Regions from separate parts of the Lacticaseibacillus camelliae DSM 22697 genome, predicted to be linked through region 2. Evidence: predicted binding sites of a transcription regulator. Region 2 holds the regulator's gene; each other region holds the start of a gene.
The links. The regulator LexA, encoded in region 2, represses DNA repair genes until DNA is damaged. The targets are predictions, from matches to a motif close to CNAACANNTGTTNG.
Positions count from the first base shown of each region.

Region 1: the regulator LexA is predicted to act here: its motif matches at 2,978-2,991, upstream of FC75_RS03415 (Y-family DNA polymerase).
Region 3: the regulator LexA is predicted to act here: its motif matches at 1,960-1,973, upstream of FC75_RS07780 (ATP-dependent DNA helicase).

Region 1 covers NZ_AYZJ01000019.1:88,991-94,751, reverse strand. Annotated here, with positions in the region: gene FC75_RS03430 (sensor histidine kinase) at 1-398, shown strand, start outside; gene FC75_RS03425 (ACT domain-containing protein) at 524-958, shown strand; gene FC75_RS03420 (hypothetical protein) at 1,090-1,593, shown strand; gene FC75_RS03415 (Y-family DNA polymerase) at 1,639-2,952, opposite strand; gene FC75_RS03410 (aldo/keto reductase family protein) at 3,065-3,907, shown strand; gene FC75_RS03405 (hypothetical protein) at 3,925-4,506, opposite strand; gene FC75_RS03400 (hypothetical protein) at 4,519-5,304, opposite strand; gene FC75_RS03395 (LTA synthase family protein) at 5,429-5,761, opposite strand, start outside.
Region 2 covers NZ_AYZJ01000085.1:34,984-40,744, forward strand. Annotated here, with positions in the region: gene FC75_RS11340 (5-formyltetrahydrofolate cyclo-ligase) at 1-6, shown strand, start outside; gene FC75_RS11345 (AEC family transporter) at 69-1,013, shown strand; gene FC75_RS11350 (hypothetical protein) at 1,021-1,497, shown strand; gene lexA (transcriptional repressor LexA) at 1,545-2,171, opposite strand; gene FC75_RS11360 (hypothetical protein) at 2,294-2,485, opposite strand; gene FC75_RS11365 (AI-2E family transporter) at 2,705-3,883, shown strand; gene FC75_RS11370 (hypothetical protein) at 3,880-4,350, shown strand; gene FC75_RS11375 (hypothetical protein) at 4,418-4,852, opposite strand; gene FC75_RS11380 (zinc-binding alcohol dehydrogenase family protein) at 4,938-5,761, shown strand, end outside.
Region 3 covers NZ_AYZJ01000037.1:2,419-8,179, reverse strand. Annotated here, with positions in the region: gene FC75_RS07780 (ATP-dependent DNA helicase) at 1-1,885, opposite strand, end outside; gene FC75_RS07775 (hypothetical protein) at 2,054-2,671, shown strand; gene FC75_RS07770 (sulfite exporter TauE/SafE family protein) at 2,678-3,523, shown strand; gene FC75_RS07765 (DUF1634 domain-containing protein) at 3,520-3,888, shown strand; gene FC75_RS07760 (LysR family transcriptional regulator) at 4,016-4,918, shown strand; gene FC75_RS07755 (ribonuclease H family protein) at 4,898-5,380, opposite strand; partial or broken gene FC75_RS07750 (nucleoside 2-deoxyribosyltransferase) at 5,442-5,761, shown strand, end outside.

The sequences.
Region 1 (5,761 bases), on a different contig from region 2:
GTCCAGACGTTCAGGTGTACGCTGACCGCGACCGGTTCGTTCAGGTGATGGTCAACATCATTCAAAACGCGATTCAATTCACGCAAAACGGCACCATCACGGTCACGGCGAAAACCGGGTACCATCAAACTGAGCTGAGCGTTGCCGATACCGGCATTGGCATGACTGAGGACCAGGTGAAAAATATTTGGGAGCGTTACTACAAGGCGGATCCTTCCCGGAAAAACACCAAGTACGGGGAGTCCGGATTGGGGCTGGCCATTGTTCACCAGTTGGTCACGCTGCATGGCGGCACAATTGACGTGCAGTCGAAGAAAGATGAAGGGACGACCTTCACAGTTGCCTTTCCAGACGAGGAAACGGCGCCTAAGCAGGCGCCCATCACGCATACGAAATAAGGCGACACTCAGGCTGCATCACGGCGGTCTGGGTGTTTTTTTGACGACAGTTGTGGGTTTCTGTGCGCAGTTGTTCACCATTCGTGATACAATGGGGCTATTTGATAGGGAATCGAGGATTTATTGTGGAAAAATATTATATCGTCGATAGTTCGATCCTGCCGGACGTGGTGGAAAAGGTGATCGCCGCACGCACGATGATTGAAAACGGGCAAGTGCGTCAGGTTTCGGAAGCGGTCAAGCAGGTGGGCATCTCCCGAGGCACTTATTACAAGTACAAGGATTACGTCTTCTTGCCTGACGCCGGGTTGGCTCAACGCAAGGCGGTGATTTCACTGATGCTGCACCATGATCGGGGCATTCTGTCGGAAGTGTTGACGACGATGTCCAATGCCGAAGCATCGGTCATTACCATTAACCAGAACATTCCGATTCACGACTGGGCCAGCGTGGTGATTTCGTTTGACATCAGCAACCTCACTGGGACTGTTGACAGCCTGCTGTCCGCGCTGAAAAAGTCCCGCGGCGTGACAGATGTGACCCTGATTTCCGTTGAGTGATTCCTGACAGTAAGATTAAACTTGCAAGTGAATTCGATGAGGTATATTCTAATTTGCAAGAACAAACGCGAGTTGTGGGAGTGAGTCGCGTTTTTTAATTGGCGACTGCTGTCGTTGGGGGGCTTTTCTGAATGAGCCGTGTTGTGAAGCTGTTTTGTGGCGTTTTGCTGGCGTTGATTGTGGTGCTGCCGGCGTTGTTGCTAGTGGCGCTTATTCTACTGGTATCAGTGCTTTTCGCCGGGGTCAGTGCGCCGGTGGATCTCGGCGTGGTCCTGCCGTCCCTGGTCGCGGTTTTGATTGGCGTTCCGCTGCTCTGTGCGCTGCTTTTGCTGGGATTGTGGTTTGCGCACTTTCACCGAGCAACGCTCCATGTGGTGGACAACGGCGTCAAGCGCGAATTAACCATCAAAGTCAGCCTCAGTGGGCGCCAGATCTTGAGGCAACTGTTCAATGAAACCATCATCTCTCATCAGCATGGTGAAGGCTGGTTCTTTGCTTTTGATCATGCGCTTGAAGGGTTCTTCCATGACGAGCTGCGTGACTACTTACTGCACCAGGTCAGCGAGCAGTATGGCCTGGATGTTGAGGCCGTGATGCGCTTGGCCGATGATCAGGATTACCACTTCTCACTGTAATCAAAGCGGCGCCCCTCGCAATCCGCGTAGGGACGCCGCTTTTTGCTATTCGTAGCTGTTGCCGCCGTTATGGCCGCCGACCAGGCTGGCGCGTTGGATCGCGGTGCCGCCGCGCAGTTTACTCTTGGCGTAGACAACGGCAGTGAAGCCGAATTTGGTGCGCAGGCTGTCCACTGCGCGGGCAAGGTCGGTGGTTCGCACTTGGTCTGCCACGGGTTGCAGCAGGCTCAGCTGCTCGCCCGTGTCCGGGGCCAGGCGGCCGGTGTACACGGCGATGTTGCGGATGACCTCGCCGTGCCAGTAGCGGCGAAATAGCATGATCAGCGCCTCGTTCAGCTCGTCGTTGCGGTTGGTCGGAAAAATGCGCAGCGCGTGGCTGAAGCCGCTTTTGCCTGAAGCCTCTGCGGCCGCGTAGGAAAAGCCGATCCCCAGGCTGACGCTGCCGGCTTTCTTGTGGTGATGACGCAAGCGGGCAGCCACCTGTTCGCCTATTTCCTTGATCACGAGCTCGATTTCACTTTGAATCGCGTAGTCGCGCGGGAGAACCTGAGAGTTGCCGATACTTGGGGCCTTGGTCGACACCCGCTTGGCGATGGTGGTGCGATCAATTCCCCAGGCCAGGGCAAACAGCTGCTGGCCGATAATGCCCATTTCCTGGTCGAGTAGGTAAGGGTTGGCGTGTGCCAGCTCGTAAACCGTGGTAATGCCCAGCCGTTTGAGATGCGTGGCGGTGCGATCCGCAATGCTCCACACTGAGGTCATGTCGTTGATCGACCACAGCTTCTCTGGGACCGTGGCGTAGGAAATCTCGCCGATGAGGTCTGGCTGGTGCTTGGCGTAGACGTCCAAGGCAATTTTGGCCTGGACCGGGTTCTCACCGATGCCGACGGTGGTGTAGAGGCCCAGCTGGTGATACACCGTTTTCTGGATTCGCTTGGCGACTTCCCGTGGCGTCTTGCCAAAAAGGCGCCAGGAGTGCGTGAGGTCCAGCACAGACTCATCGATCGAATACGGCCACAGGTCTGAATCGGCGACGAAGCGGCGGAAGATGTCGTTGATCTGCAGGTTGCGCTGAATGTAAAGGTTCATGCGCGGGGGGACCACCATCAGGTTGGGGTCGTCGGGCAGGTCGCGCTGGCGGCTCACGTTTGCTTGCAGTCCGTACTCTTTTTTGGCGATCGGCGAGGTGGCAAGGATCAAGCCGCCGTTGGTATTCTCCTGCTCGGACATGACGACCAGGGCGACCTTAAGCGGGTCCCAGCCGCGGGCGACCGCCTCGACCGACGCGTAAAAGGATTTATTATCGATTAGAAAAATGACCCGGTGCGGCTCGTTTGCGTAAATAGATGGCTCAATCATCATGACTCACCTCTTGTTCATTATACGAACAAACGTTCTGCTTTGGCAAGCCATTTAATGGTCCGTCACGTGCTATACTTTTCATGTTCAGATTAAAAAATGAGGTGAAAAAATGTCAGTATTAACTGATCCATACACACTCCCAAACGGGGTCAAAATCCCGCAGGTGGGTTTTGGTACGTGGCAGATTCCCAACGGTGATGCCGCTTACCAGGCGGTGAGCGAGGCCCTTCGCCAGGGCTACCGACACATTGACACAGCACACGGCTACGGCAACGAGGAAAGCGTGGGCAAGGCCATCCGTGATTCCGGGATCCCGCGTGATCAGATTTTTGTGACCTCTAAGCTCCCCGCGGGGGCGAAGACGGCAGAGGCGGCCCAGGCGGCCTTTGAAGAGTCCATGGCCCGGCTCGACCTTGGCTACATTGACATGTACCTGATCCATGCCCCGTGGCCATGGGAAGAGTTCGGCGCGGATTACCGAGTGCAGAATCGGACCGTATGGGAACAGATGGAGTCCTTCTACACCAGCAAAAAGGTGCGTGCCATCGGCATTTCCAACTTCAACGTTCGCGACCAAGAGGACCTGTACGCGCACGCCAAGATCAAGCCGATGGCACTGCAGCTGCAGTACTACATCGGCTTTACGGAGGACGATAACGTCAAGTGCGCGCAGGATAATGGGCTGCTTGTTGAGGCCTTTTCACCGCTGGCGACGGGTTTTCTGCTCAACAACGATGCCGTCAAGGCCGTTGCCGGCCACTACAATACTGGAGTCGCGCAGGTGGCGATCCGCTATGTCCTGCAAAAAGGCTTGCTGCCGCTGCCTAAGGCGACCAGTCCGGCGCACATCAAAGCCAATACCGAGTTGAGTTTTACCATCAACGATGAGGACATGAAGACGCTTGATCAGTTGAAGGACACGGCGCCGGGGGAAGACAATAATCGCTATTAAGTCAAAAAAAATCGCGCCTAGGCGCGATTTTTTGGTTGATCAGGGGCAATCACCAGGTTGGGGGCGGCGGTGAAACTGTGGTCCGGATGCGCGTCAATCAATCCCTGATCGGCCGTTAGGATCACGAATCGGGAGTCGCTCCCAGCCAGCGTCTGAGCGGCCAAACTCAGAAAGGCGCGCGTTTCGGTTGGCACCATGCTCGCCGGCAGGCCGTTGGCAAGAATCACTGGGCGCTTGCTCATGACGCCGCGGAAGAATTGGAGGTAGAGACTTTCGGCTGGGGTCAGCTGACTTGCGAGCTGATCCAAGAATAAGGTGTCTTCGCGCAGGACTGCTGGCAGCAAATCCATCGCCGAGCCGCGACTGTTGATCAGCAGGTTCGCCCGCACGCTCAGGTAGGGCACAATTCCCGTGTCGGTTTGATCGACCAGCGCCAGGGCTTTGGTGCAGCCACCGTTAACGAACGCCTGCGTGTAGTCGGCGAAGGTCTGGGTGAGCGCAGTTGCCGGAACGAAAACGAAGCTGATCATTCCCGGAGCAAAAAGGGTTTTGACATGATCGCGAAAAGTTTGTGCAGTTTGCGAATGAAAAAGGGTCATTTACATGTCTCCTTAGGAATGGGTTTGATTAGGCGAGGACACCGTGTGCAGCAGCCGGTGTTTAATCACGCTCAGCTCAGCCAGTGCAGCGAGGCCTTGACCGCCGATAATGGTGCCACACCCGACCAGTGCAGTGGGGATGATCCCGAAGAGCTGGTGCGGCGGCTGCGGTTCGTTGGGTGGGGGACCGGGGAAGAAGAGGCCAGGGCCGGTAAACTCGGTGAGTTTGTGCTCGAACAAAGTGCGGAGGCTCTGATTGGCAGTGGTGTTTGACACGCTGCGGCTGAACTCAGCGGTCAGCGCATTCCGGCTCTGATTGACCAGTAAGTGATTGAGCGAGTCGCTGAGTAAAAAGGTGGCCAGACCGATCAGCAGGAATGCGGCAATGAAAACAGCCAGGCTTTCAGCAACGTACTGGGCGGCGATACTCCAAGTACTTTTACCCAAAATCAGGTAGGCCTCGGATTCAGCGCGGCGGTGGCGCACAGACCACCACCCGAAAACGAGGCAAAGCAGCAGGTTGATCGCGACCACGACCAACCACGTGAGCGTGTATCGCGTGTCCAGTGTGGCGTAGCCGGCTTTTACGGCTTGCACGACTGGGCCTGAAGCAGCGTGACCATCCGTCGTCAGCTGTTCGAGCCGGTTGATGAAGCCTTGGCGCATGTCGGCGTTGGCGTGGCGAATGGTCCACAAAGCGAGACTAGCGAGGCAGAAAACAGCGGTCAGCAAAAATTCGCCCAGGTAAACCCGTTTATGATATCGAATCGCGCTGGCTACCCGCTCCATGAACCGCATGCTGATCACCACCTTACGAGTCAAAGTATAACGGGCAGTTTTGAACAAAGTGTGAAGCCAACGCGAAAAACTCGCTTTGCGGCAACCAAAAAGGCCTCGCGCTCGGCGGGACCCAATTGACGCGTTATTTGCTGGACTGAGTGGTTCTCTTCACGTCACCGTTCGCTTGGCCTGCGACCTTATCCGGATAGGTGGTCAGTGCGCTGGGGTCATTGGCGACCTCAGGCGCATCGGTGCTGAAGTCTGAAACGGTTGACTGATCATGATTTTTGCTGAATAACGAGGTGGACTTTTTCCCGGCCTCCTGCTCAACATGCATCATTTGCGCCAGGCTTTGAGAAAAGTCGGCTTGGTCCGGGTTGACCGGGGTGTACCCTTTCGGAACGTAAAAGCGCAGCAGATTTTTGTTAGCGAGCGTATCCGAGAGTGATAATTCTTGGTTGACGTGTTGCTGCTT
Region 2 (5,761 bases):
GTTTAGCCGGCAGCGGCCTCGCAAAATTTCAGCGGTAATCCTTTTTGCCGCATGTTAGGAGTAATTTTTTGACTGCTTTTCTCTCAAGTTTAGGCGGGGTCGCTGAAATCCTGATCCTGGTCGCGATTGGCTACGGGCTGACCGCCATTGGTTGGTTCGATGATCACTCCAGCCGGGTGATCGCTAAGGTCGTCACCCAGGTGGCGCTGCCCGCATACATGATCGACACCATCTGCTCCCGCTTTTCGGCGCACGAACTCGCCACGCTGCTTCCCGACCTCCGCTTTCCGGTGCTGTCGATGGCGCTGCTGTTTGCCTTGTCCTTCGTGGTGGCCCGCGTTATTCGCGTCAACCCGAAGCGGCGCGGCCTGTTTAAATCCATGTTTTTCAATTCAAACACCGTGTTCATCGGGCTGCCAGTAAACCTGGCGCTGTTTGGGCCCAAGAGCCTGCCGTACGTGCTGGTGTACTACATGGCCAACACGACGATTTTTTGGACCGTCGGCGTGTACCTGATCCAGCGCGATGGTCCGCAGGCGGCCCACTTTGACCTCAAGCAGACCCTCGGCAAAATCTTCTCCCCGCCGCTGCTCGGGTTCATGCTCGGCGTGGTGCTCGTCCTGCTCCACGTCCAGCTGCCCAGCTTTCTCATGGCGACGCTGGGCTACGTCGGGGATCTGACCATTCCGGGGTCCATGTTCTTCATCGGCATCGCCATGTACCAAGCCGGCATCAAGAACATCCGCTTCGACCGGGAGATGCTTGGTGTCTTCTCCGGTCGCTTCGTCTTTGCGCCACTCATTATGTACGCCCTGGTCGTCGCCGCCCCGGTCCCACTGCTGATGAAGCAAGTCTTCATCCTGCAGTCCTGTATGCCGGTCATGACGAACGCGCCAGTGGTGGCCAAGCTGTACGGCGCAGACTCGAAAAATGCCGCGATCACCGTTTCAGCCACCACAATGTTTGCCATCATTGTGATCCCAATTGTGATGACGCTTGTGCAACACCTGTGAGGTAGCCATGTTGAAAAAGCTCATGCTTAGCACCACCCTGCTACTGCTCTTGGCTGGGTGCAGCGGTCAAAAAAAGGCCTCATCGGCCAGCACCAGCAGCGCCGTTAAGGTCAGCAAGAAAGCCGTCCCCCAAAAGCGCCCTAACACCAATGCGGGCATCGATGATCTGATCGGCCATTACTGGATCAATACCACTGATTCCAACCAGGTCCTGCAGATCACAGCCTCGACGGATGGTTACTTTGTGGACGTACAGCGCTACTCAACAGCTCAGGCCGGCTACGTGACGACTGATGCCGGCGTGTTTGCGGCCCGCCTGGCGCTCGGCAAGCACACCTATACGTTCACCGGCCGTGCGCAGCCCAACTCACCGACTGGCACCTGGGAGTTTCAAAAACTCAGCGCCACGACTATCAGGCAACTCCCAACCGGGCCCGAATTTCAGCGCGTTAAGCACGACGACCTTAGTACCATCAAGCATTAACAAAGCGGCGCAACCAGAAGACTGGTCGCGCCGCTTTGGCGTTTAACCTATTTCACTTCGCTGCGGTAAAGCCCCACCACGATGCCAAGGATCGAGACGTCGTCGAAGTACATGTCCGACATGGAATCATTTTCAGGGTGCAACCGCACGCCGCCGTTTTCGCGGTAAAAGCGCTTGACTGTGGCCTCATCGTCCTGCGTCATCGCGACGACAATCTGACCGTTCTCAGCAGTTTCCTGCTTCTTGATGATCAGCTTATCCCCATCCAGAATGCCGATCTTGATCATGGACGAACCTGACACTTCGAGGATGAAGAGATCATCCGCAATGTACTCCAGGTCATCCGGAATTGGGAAGTACCCGTCGATATTTTCAATTGCGGTGATCGGCACCCCGGCGGCAACCGTGCCGACAATGGGAATGCCTTCCTCGGCGATGCCGATGTATGACAGCCCCGCCTTGGTGAGCATCAGTGTGCGCGGCTTGGCCGGGTCCTTGGCAATATAGCCTTCCGCCAGGAGTCGATCAAGGTACGCCGCCACCGTGGAACTGGAACTCAGCCCCACGCTCTTACCGATTTCCCGCACTGTCGGCGGAAACCCGTTTGTTTGAATCGAATCATGAATGGTGTGTAGGATCTGCTTCCAACGTTTCTGACTTGCTTGGGATGGCATGGCCGTCCGCCTCCGCTCTCTAGTTTTCTTTATCATACCAGTGGGAACGCTTGTTTGCAAGTAAAAGCACTGCTCGCCGGGCCCAAACAAAAAGACTGCCTCAGCAGTCTCTTGGATGATGATTAGAATCGGTGCATGAGGTCCAGCCGGTGCAGCTGCCGGCGATCGCACTTATTGCGCTGCATCAGGTAGACGCCGCCGAACACCATGTCGACCACGATCAGTCCAATGCCGAAGACGGTATTGATGACCAACAGGACGACGGTCACTGCGACCAACACCCGCAGTGTCCACTTCAAGATTGTCATGCCCATTGTGCGCCCCCTCTCTTCGTTTTGATGGTTTTAATTATACCCAATTCTCGTTTTTTGTAAAGGTTCTGTATATAGTTCGTTTACAAACGACCCGATTAGGTCGGCATTCCTGGTTGATGGCCTTTACAATTCACAAACAAATCAGCCTTGCGCCGGATTCGCTTTCACCCCGTGGATTAGGTATCATAGAGGGAGTAGACAAATTAAAGGGGTGCGCGCATGCAAACAAAACGCTCACAATTTTACCAGCGGTTTTTGAACAACAAGTTTGCCGTGATCCTAGTTGACCTGGTGCTTGGCCTGCTGGCGATTTTTATCTTCACGAAAATTGCGTGGGTGTTCCAGCCGGTGCTGAGTTTTCTCAGCATTGTCGCCCCACCCTTCATTCTTGCTGGCATTCTCTTCTACATGCTGAACCCTGTCGTCAACTGGCTGCAGCACCACGGGTTAAAGCGACTCCTCGCCATCGCCTTGGTGTTCCTGCTCCTGATTGGCCTGATTGTTCTGGCCATCACCCGGGTGGTGCCACCGATTGAAAGCCAGTTGCGCAGTTTTATCAATGCCACCCCGACTTACTGGGACGACCTCGTCAAATGGGTCACCGCGCTAAACAACCAGCAGAATATTTTTAGCGACAAGCAGCTCAGCCAATTCGCCACCGAGATTCAGACCTGGGTGTCCAAGCGCGGCTCAACGATTCTGTCAGGGACCCTGTCGTCGCTGTCATCGATCATCTCCACGGTCGGCACCGTGGTGGTCACCGTGGCAACCGCGCCGATCATCCTGTTCTTCATGCTCAAAGACGGCAACAAGTTCACGCCGATGGTGCTGCATCTAATTCCCACCAAGCAGCGCAAGAGTTTTGGCGACATGCTGCACGAAATGAACGTCAAGGTCGGCTCGTACGTGCAAGGACAGCTCACTGTCGCCATCGCCGTCGGGATCATCTTCATGGTCGGCTACTCGATTATCGGGTTGCGCTACGGCCTGATTTTCGGGATGCTGGCAGCGCCGTTAAACCTGATCCCGTACTTCGGTTCCGCACTCGCGATGGTGCCCGCACTGATCATGGGGGCGATCCAGGGACCAAAGATGTTCATCGCCGTGATCGTCGTCTTCTTCATCGAGTGGTTACTCGAGACACAATTGATCTCACCATTTGTCATGGGGAGTAAACTAGAGATGCACCCAATCACGATTGTCGTGGTCCTGCTGACCGCAGGCTCCATGTTCGGCCTGATTGGGGTGATCTTGGGGATTCCGGGCTTTGCAGTGATCAAAATCATCGTGGTACGCTTGTTCAAGTGGTACCAGCAGGTCTCCGGGCTTTACCCAAGTGATGTTTCAAATGATAACCTGCAACCGACACCGCAGGAGAAAGTAGATAATCTAAAATGAACGCTTTTCTAATTATTCTTGATGCCGCATTGATTTGCCTCGGCGGTTATTACCTTTTTTGGCAAAGTAAAATCGACGTGCGCGGCGCATACTCGACCTTCCAACTGGTGATGGCGGTCTTCTTTGGCTTCTGGTTCGTCAGCACCGGTGTCGGCAACATGTATTACGTCGTGTTCATGGCCGCCTTCTTGACCCTGACCGTGATGACCGGCAGCACCGGCCTGACCCCGACGCGCTTGATCAATGTGGGCCTGTTCTCGCGGGTCATTCCCTACACACGGCTCGTCGGGGTGACCCTGACGCCGCTGCAGCTGCCAAACGGCCAGTCGATGGTCGTCGCCGTGTTCGGGCTGTCTGCTCGCCGCTTCGTGCGGCTAACGTTCCGCAGCGATTTGCAATCGCTGATTAGCATTCTGCGCCCGCGCGTGCCGCAAAACATTGAGATCCGCATCCAGCAGGTCCAGTAACCCAAGTTCGATTACTGAAAAACCGCCTGGCATCTGCCAGACGGTTTTTGCGTGGACCAAAGCGCGCTTACTTGCTCTTGCTTTGATCATGTTCCTCTTCACCAAAGTAATCCGGGGGCATTGGCCCGCGGTCAGCAGCCCGATTCGGCTTGCGCAGCGCAAACAAGCCGGCCAGTGCGGCAATCACCAGCACCACCGCCACAATGACCTGCCACATCACCACAAGGCCGATCAGGTACACGTATAGCAGGGCCACGATGGCCAACCCCAACCCCAGGTCGACGAAGAATCTGCCCCACCGCGTGTGGGTCGCGGAATCAAAGTACGCTAACAGGCCGACGAGAATCACCGTGCCGAAGCCAAAGCTCAGTGCAGCGGTCATGGCCACCGGCGTTTGCGGTTGAGTCACGTACCAGGCAAACCAGCTGAACAAGCAGCCAAACACAAATAAGAGCAAGTTAATCCAGAGCTGGGTGCGGGACCCTTTACGATTGCTGCGCATAGGCGGCCTTCTTTCGCAAGTTTCATCAATTATTGATCAAAAACGGCTACAATAAATATAGCACAATCGAAGGGAGTCGTATTCTATGTTCGAAAACCTTGGCTTTGCCGCGTATGACGGGGTCGCCCTGGATGATGCCGCCAGCTTGGTCCCCATCGACCTGAAGCGCCCCAACCCCGGCACTGACGATGTTGTGGTTCAGGTCCAAGCCATCGCGCTGAATCCAGTTGACGAAAAGCAGCGCGCGGCGCTGAACCAGCAGCAGGCCCCACGGATCCTGGGTTACGATGCGTGCGGTGTGATCACCGCCGTTGGCAGTGGCGTCTCCCGGTTTAAGCCCGGCGAGCGCGTCATGTACGCTGGTACCACCAAGCGGCCTGGCAGCTTTGAGCAATACCAGGCCGTGGCCGCTGAGCTGATCGCTCAAGCGCCTGCAAACCTGACGGCAGGTGACGCTGCGGCCCTGCCCCTAGTTGGACTGACCGCATGGGAACTGTTGTTTGAAAAGATGAACTTTGTCCCGGCAGCCCAGGCGAACAAAGGTAAAACGCTGCTGATCATTAACGGCGCAGGCGGCGTTGGCTCTATGCTCAGTCAACTCGCCCACTGGACAGGCATGACGGTGCTGGCCACCGCTAGCACCCGGCATTTCGACTGGCTTGCCCGCCACGGCGTCGATGTGCCCCTAAACTATCATGAGGACCTCATCGCTGCCGTTCACGCCGCCGGCTATCCGGTTGTCGACGCCGTGGCCATCTTGTACGCGACTGAGCCCTACCTGGACCTAGCCGCCCAGCTGGTCGCCCCGTTCGGCCACGTGGGCGCGGTCGCAACGCCGCAGGGGCCGCTCGACGTGACCGCACTGAAACCAAAGGGCGCCAGCCTTGACTTCGAGTTCATGTTTGCCAA
Region 3 (5,761 bases), on a different contig from region 2:
TGGCGGCCTTGAAGGCCTCAGCGACGGTGGTGAGGTAGCTGTGTGAGGGCAGAAAGACTAGGTAATGGCCGGCCTTGGTGCTCACCATCATGGTCAGGCTGGCGATCAGCGCCGGTAGACTGGACTCACGGTTGCGGTATGTCGGCGTGATAAACTGGGTGACCAGCACCTTGAGATTCTCCTGGGGAAACGGTGACGGCAGGCGGTAGGCCAGCGACTGGTCGCGACCGCCGAGAATGTCCTGGTAGTACGGCAGCGGCGAAAGGGTCGCCGAAAACAGCACGGCGCCGCGGCCCTTGGCCAAGCAGTCCGAGATGAACTGACTGGGATCCAGGCACAGTTCCTTGAGGTGGATGGCCCCGGCCGCGTTTTCGATTTCGGTTTCGTAGGCGTCGTTGTAGTAATCGGCGATGCGCAGGTAGCTGGTGGCGCTGAAAAATACCGGAAGCACCAAGTCGACAACGTCTTGACTGCGCGTGTCGGGGTCCTGGCCGAGCCAGTCGTGCACGGCGCTGGTGAATCCGGTTAGCTGGGCGATGAAGTCATCGAGCTGGGGTTTTTGAAACGTCAGCGGCTGGTCGTCCACCGTTAAGCGCACCGCGTCAAAGGCCGTCAGCACCTTCGACAAGGCACCCTTGACCGGCGGCAGGCCCTTGCCCTTCTTTTTGTCGATGGCGGTCCGCAGCGTCGCAAAGTCAGTGTCCAACAGTTCCGCGCTGTACATTTCGCGCGCCCGGGCGACCAGGTTGTGGGCCTCATCGATCAGGAAAAAGTTGCCGGTGTCCGGCTCGGCAAAGAAGCGCTGGAGAAACACCGCTGGGTCGAAGAGGTAGTTGTAGTCGCAGATGATGACGTCGCAAAACAGGCTGACGTCCAGCGAGAACTCGAAGGGATCCAGCGTGTGCTTTTTGGCGTACTGCTCGATCACCGGCCGCGTGATGGCGTCCTCGTGGCCCAGCAGGTCCTTCAGCGCTGGCTTGAGGCGGTCGTAGTAGCCGAGCATGTAGGGGTTCACGCTGGGGTCGTCGGGTTCGTCGTCAAAGGTGATGGTGTCCTTGGCGGTCAGCGTGATGCTTTTGGCGCGCAAGCCGTGCTGGGTCATCAGCGCCATCGCTTTTTCGGCCACGTGGCGGGTGCTCTGCTTGGCGGTCAGGTAAAAGCTGCGCTGGATCAGGCCTTCGCCCATGGCCTTGAGCACCGGAAACAGTGTGGAAATGGTTTTGCCGGTGCCGGTTGGAGCCTCGACAAACAGGCGGGTCGAGTTGGCAACGGTGCGGTACACGGCCGCGGCCAGTTCGCGCTGGCCCTTGCGGTATTTGGGAAACGGAAACTGCATAGTCTTGATGCTGACGTCGCGGCGCAAGACAATGTCGCTGCGCATTTTCAGCCAGTCGCCAAAATCGGTCAGCAGGTCCTGAAAGTCGTCGGCCAGTTCTTCTGCGGTTTTGACCTCGGTGAAGCGCGTGATGTGATCATTTGTCGTTTGGTAGTAAATCAGATCCAGCTCGACCTCGGGCAAGTCCCGCTCGTCGCAGAGAAAATGGCCGTACACGCGTGCCTGGGCCCAGTAGCGATCCTTGGTGTTTTGGGTGACATCCGTCCAGTCGCGCGCCGAGGTTTTGATCTCCTCGACCACGGTGCGCTTCTTGCTGGTATCCACGCCGTCCGCGCGCCCGTCAATGGTGTAGGCCACGTCGTTGACTTTGACCGTCTGGGCCAGGTAGACCTCTTTTTCGTAGTCCTCGCCATGAGCGGCCTGCAGCCGGCGGTGGATCGAAGCGCCCAGCATGGCGGTGTTGTTGGAATTGGTGGTGACCGGATCTAGGTCGCCGGTGCGCACGGTGAGTTCGACGAGCTCGCGCACGCCAATGCGGTTGTCTGCCATGGTGGCGGCTCCTTTCTTGGCAAAATCTTACCGGCGGGCTTGAGGGTCCACACGCCGGCGTTTCCCTCCAGTATAAAACGGATGTTCGGGCTTGAAAAGGGAGGCCGGCTTGAACCGAGCCGCTTACATAGGATATGATGGCCAAAGAATAAGTAAAGAGGGATAAACATGGAAATCAACGTGAAGGCTTTTCAGGAAGCCATTGAAGCGGGGAACTACGAACAGACCAATTATCCAATCACCGAGGTGGCGGCCACTGCAGGCGTCGAAAAGGCGCTGGCCCCGGTTTTTAGTGATGTGGATCAGGCCCTGGCCGCCGGGAAGCTCATTTCGGCGCAGCTGACCATCGAAGGCGATGAGCCCACCTACGTGCGCATTGAGACTGGTGTCATCAACCTGCCATTTGAGGACAGCAAAAAGGTCACTAATTTTCTGGATGCGGATAAGGACACACCCATCACCCTTAACTTGATCGTGGTTTCGCCGTACGTCAACGCCTCGGGCCTGCGCATCGACGAAATCGCCACGGCAGACGCCTACCTTGCGAATAAGTCCGCCAACATGGCTGCCGTTGCCGCCGAAGTGCACGAAAAGCTGGCGGCCATCAAGACCGCGCGCGAAACGCCGAAGCCAATCGTGAAGGAAGCCCCGGCCAGCCGGGCCAAACCGACGCGCAAAACCAGCACGCGGCGCACGACGGCGAAAAAGGCGACGACGCGCAAGCGCACCACGCGCAAACCCGCGGCCAAAAAGCGCAGCACGACTAGCCGCAAGAAGGAGGACTAGCCCATGGTGGTTCAAGCGCTTCTTTTGGCCGGCGTGGGCCTGATGGCCGGGATCCTGGGCGCCTTGCTGGGGCTGGGCGGCGGCATCATTATCACGCCGGTGCTGACCTTAATGCTCGGGCTGCCGATCCAGTACGCGATCGCCGCCAGCATTGTGGCGGTCATTGCCACTTCCAGCGGCGCCACCATCGCGTACCTCAAGGACGACATGCTCAACCTGCGCGTGGCGATGTTTCTGGAAATCGCCACGACCATCGGCGCCGTGCTCGGCGCGATCCTGACGGGCCTGTTCAACGCGAACATCCTGTACTTCCTGTTCGGGGCGCTGCTGCTGTTCTCGGTTTACAACATGATCCGCAAGATGCTGATGAAGCCGGAAAACATCAAGGCGCCGGTGCCGGACCAGGCGGCCGAAAAGCTCAACCTGAACGGTCAGTACTTCGACAAAAGCACCGGCCAGCGGATCGACTACCAAGTCACCAACGTGCCGGGTGGCTTTGCCATGATGTTCGGCGCCGGGCTGGCGTCGGGGCTGCTCGGTATCGGTTCGGGGGCCTTCAAGGTCCTGGCGATGGACACCATCATGAAAATGCCGCTGAAGCCGTCGACCGCCACGTCAAACCTGATGATGGGGGTCACCGCCGCCGCCAGTGCAACGGTGTACTTTTTCAACGGCTCGCTGCAGCCGCAAATTGCCGCGCCGCTCGCGATTGGAATCCTGATCGGGGCCACGCTGGGTACGCGGCTGATGCAGATCATGCCGACCAAGGTGCTGCGCTGGATCTTCATTCCGGTGATTGGCTACATGGGCCTGCAGATGCTGCTTAAAGGATTCGGGGTGAACATCGGATGAACCAGAAGATCGAAACCGAAACGAAGGACATTGAGCTGATCATTGGCAAGATCTTGCGCATTGGCGTGATCGTGGCCGCGACGGTCATTGTCATTGGCCTAGCGATGTTTTTGATCGAAGGCACCGGCGGTTATCCGGCCGGCGCGCATCCGAGTCGGCCGGCCGCAATTTTGCAAGGCGTCGTGGCGCTAAAGCCGTACGCGGTGCTGATGCTTGGCCTGTTTCTCTTAATCCTGACCCCGGTGCTCCGGGTCGTGGTCTCGATTTACGCCTTCATCAAGGAAAAAGACCGCTTGTACACCTGGATCACGACCGCCGTCCTTGTCATCCTGATTGGCGCCATGATCATCGGGTATCTGGGATAAGCCTTAACGCCTCGCCGTCATGCGAGGCGTTTTTGCGTGCGCGCCAAACTTGACCGCGGCCCAGACAAGCGTATGATTATTCACATAACATCTTTGACTGTGAAAATCTGTCACGTAAGGAGCCGCCATGTCCAACTTCAGTTACCAAGTCTTTCGCGCCGTGGTCACGGAGAAAACCTTCATCCGCGCCGCCGCCGCACTCAACGTCACACCCAGTGCGATCAGCCACAGCGTCTCTCAGCTCGAAACTGCCCTGGGCTTTCCGCTGTTCATTCGCAACCGCACCGGCGTTGAGCTGACACCCGACGGCCAGCAGGTGCTGCCCACGGTGCAGGCCATTTTGAACCTCGAGGACCAGCTGACCCAGATCGCCGACAACATCAATGGCCAAAACACCGGCCGCGTGCGGCTGGGGGCCTTTTCCTCGGTGTCGACCAACTGGCTGCCGCCGGTGATTCGCCAGTTCAAGGCCGAAACGCCGAAGGTCGACGTGTCGGTGATGCAGGGCGGCTTCAATGAAATCGGCGAGCAGGTGCGCACCGGGGCCTTGGACATCGGGTTTTCGCTGCTGCCGGTGGAGTCGTCGCTGGTGGTCGTGCCGCTGCTCAAGGACCCTATTTACTGCATCACGCCGCGCGACTTCACGCCGAAAAACGGGAAGACGATGACCGACGCCGACATGAACAAGCAGACCTTCATCCTGCAACAGGGGGACTACGACCGCGACACCAAGGCGGCCCTGGACCGCTACCAGGTGTCCACGAACTCGCTGAACTACTCGATCGATGACCAGTCAATACTGTCGATGGTCGAGGCGGGGCTGGGCTTTGGGGTGCTGCCACGCCTGGCGCTGCAAAAGCTGACCGGGGACATCAACGTCTGGCCGTTTTCCGAGCCGTTTGCCCGGACACTGTGCCTGGTGACGAATCCGACCACGCAAAAATCACCGTCAGTGGAGCACATGCTGACGGTGATCGCGCAGTTCGTTCAAAAAACCTATCCGGATAACTTAATGCCGGCGGGCCGGTAACTTGTCCATGGCCAGGTTCAGTGCGGCGTCGACCTCGTTGTTGTGCTGATTCGTCGCGTGGCCCTTGACCTTGTGAAAGACCGGCGGCTGGTCAAACCGGTTGACTTGCGCCAGCAATGCCTGCCATAATTCAGCATTGATGACGGGCTTGCCCTTTTTCTGCCAGCCGTTTTGCTGCCACTTAACCCACCAGCGCTCGTTCATGGTGTTGATCACGTAGGCGGAGTCGGAATACACATCGACCTGGTAGCTCGGCTTGGTGATCGCCTTGAGGCCTTCAATGACCGCGGTGATTTCCATATAATTATTGGTGCGGCCATAGTCGGCGCCGGAAAGCATTTTGTGGTGCTCCCCGTAAATCAGCAGCGCGGCCCATGCACTTTTGTCCGTCGGCCGCACCGAGCCGCCCAAGACATTGCCGGTGTTGCGATTGCCCCCGTCTGTGTACAGTTGAATGTTGATGTCTGCCACCTCCAGCAATCATTATACGTGCTGGTGAGCAACAGGCAAGAAGGAGCACCTTTTGAAAAATCCTAAAAGTATTTACTTTGCCGCCGGCTGGTTCACGCCAGCGCAAAAACAAGCTTACGACCAGGCCTTGGCCGCGCTGACCCAAAACCCGACTTTGAACGGCGACCTGTCTTACGTTCCGCTGGATCACCCTTATCAAAAGCTGGACGTGGGCGCGCACCCCGAGTACCTGAAGGACCCGGAGTGGGCCACGGCCACTTATCGAGGGGACCTGCTGGGCATCAAGCAGACCGACCTGCTGGCGGTGATTTATCTGCCCAAGGAGGAAGACGTCGGCTGCGGCGTGGAAATGGGTTACGCCCATGCGCTGGG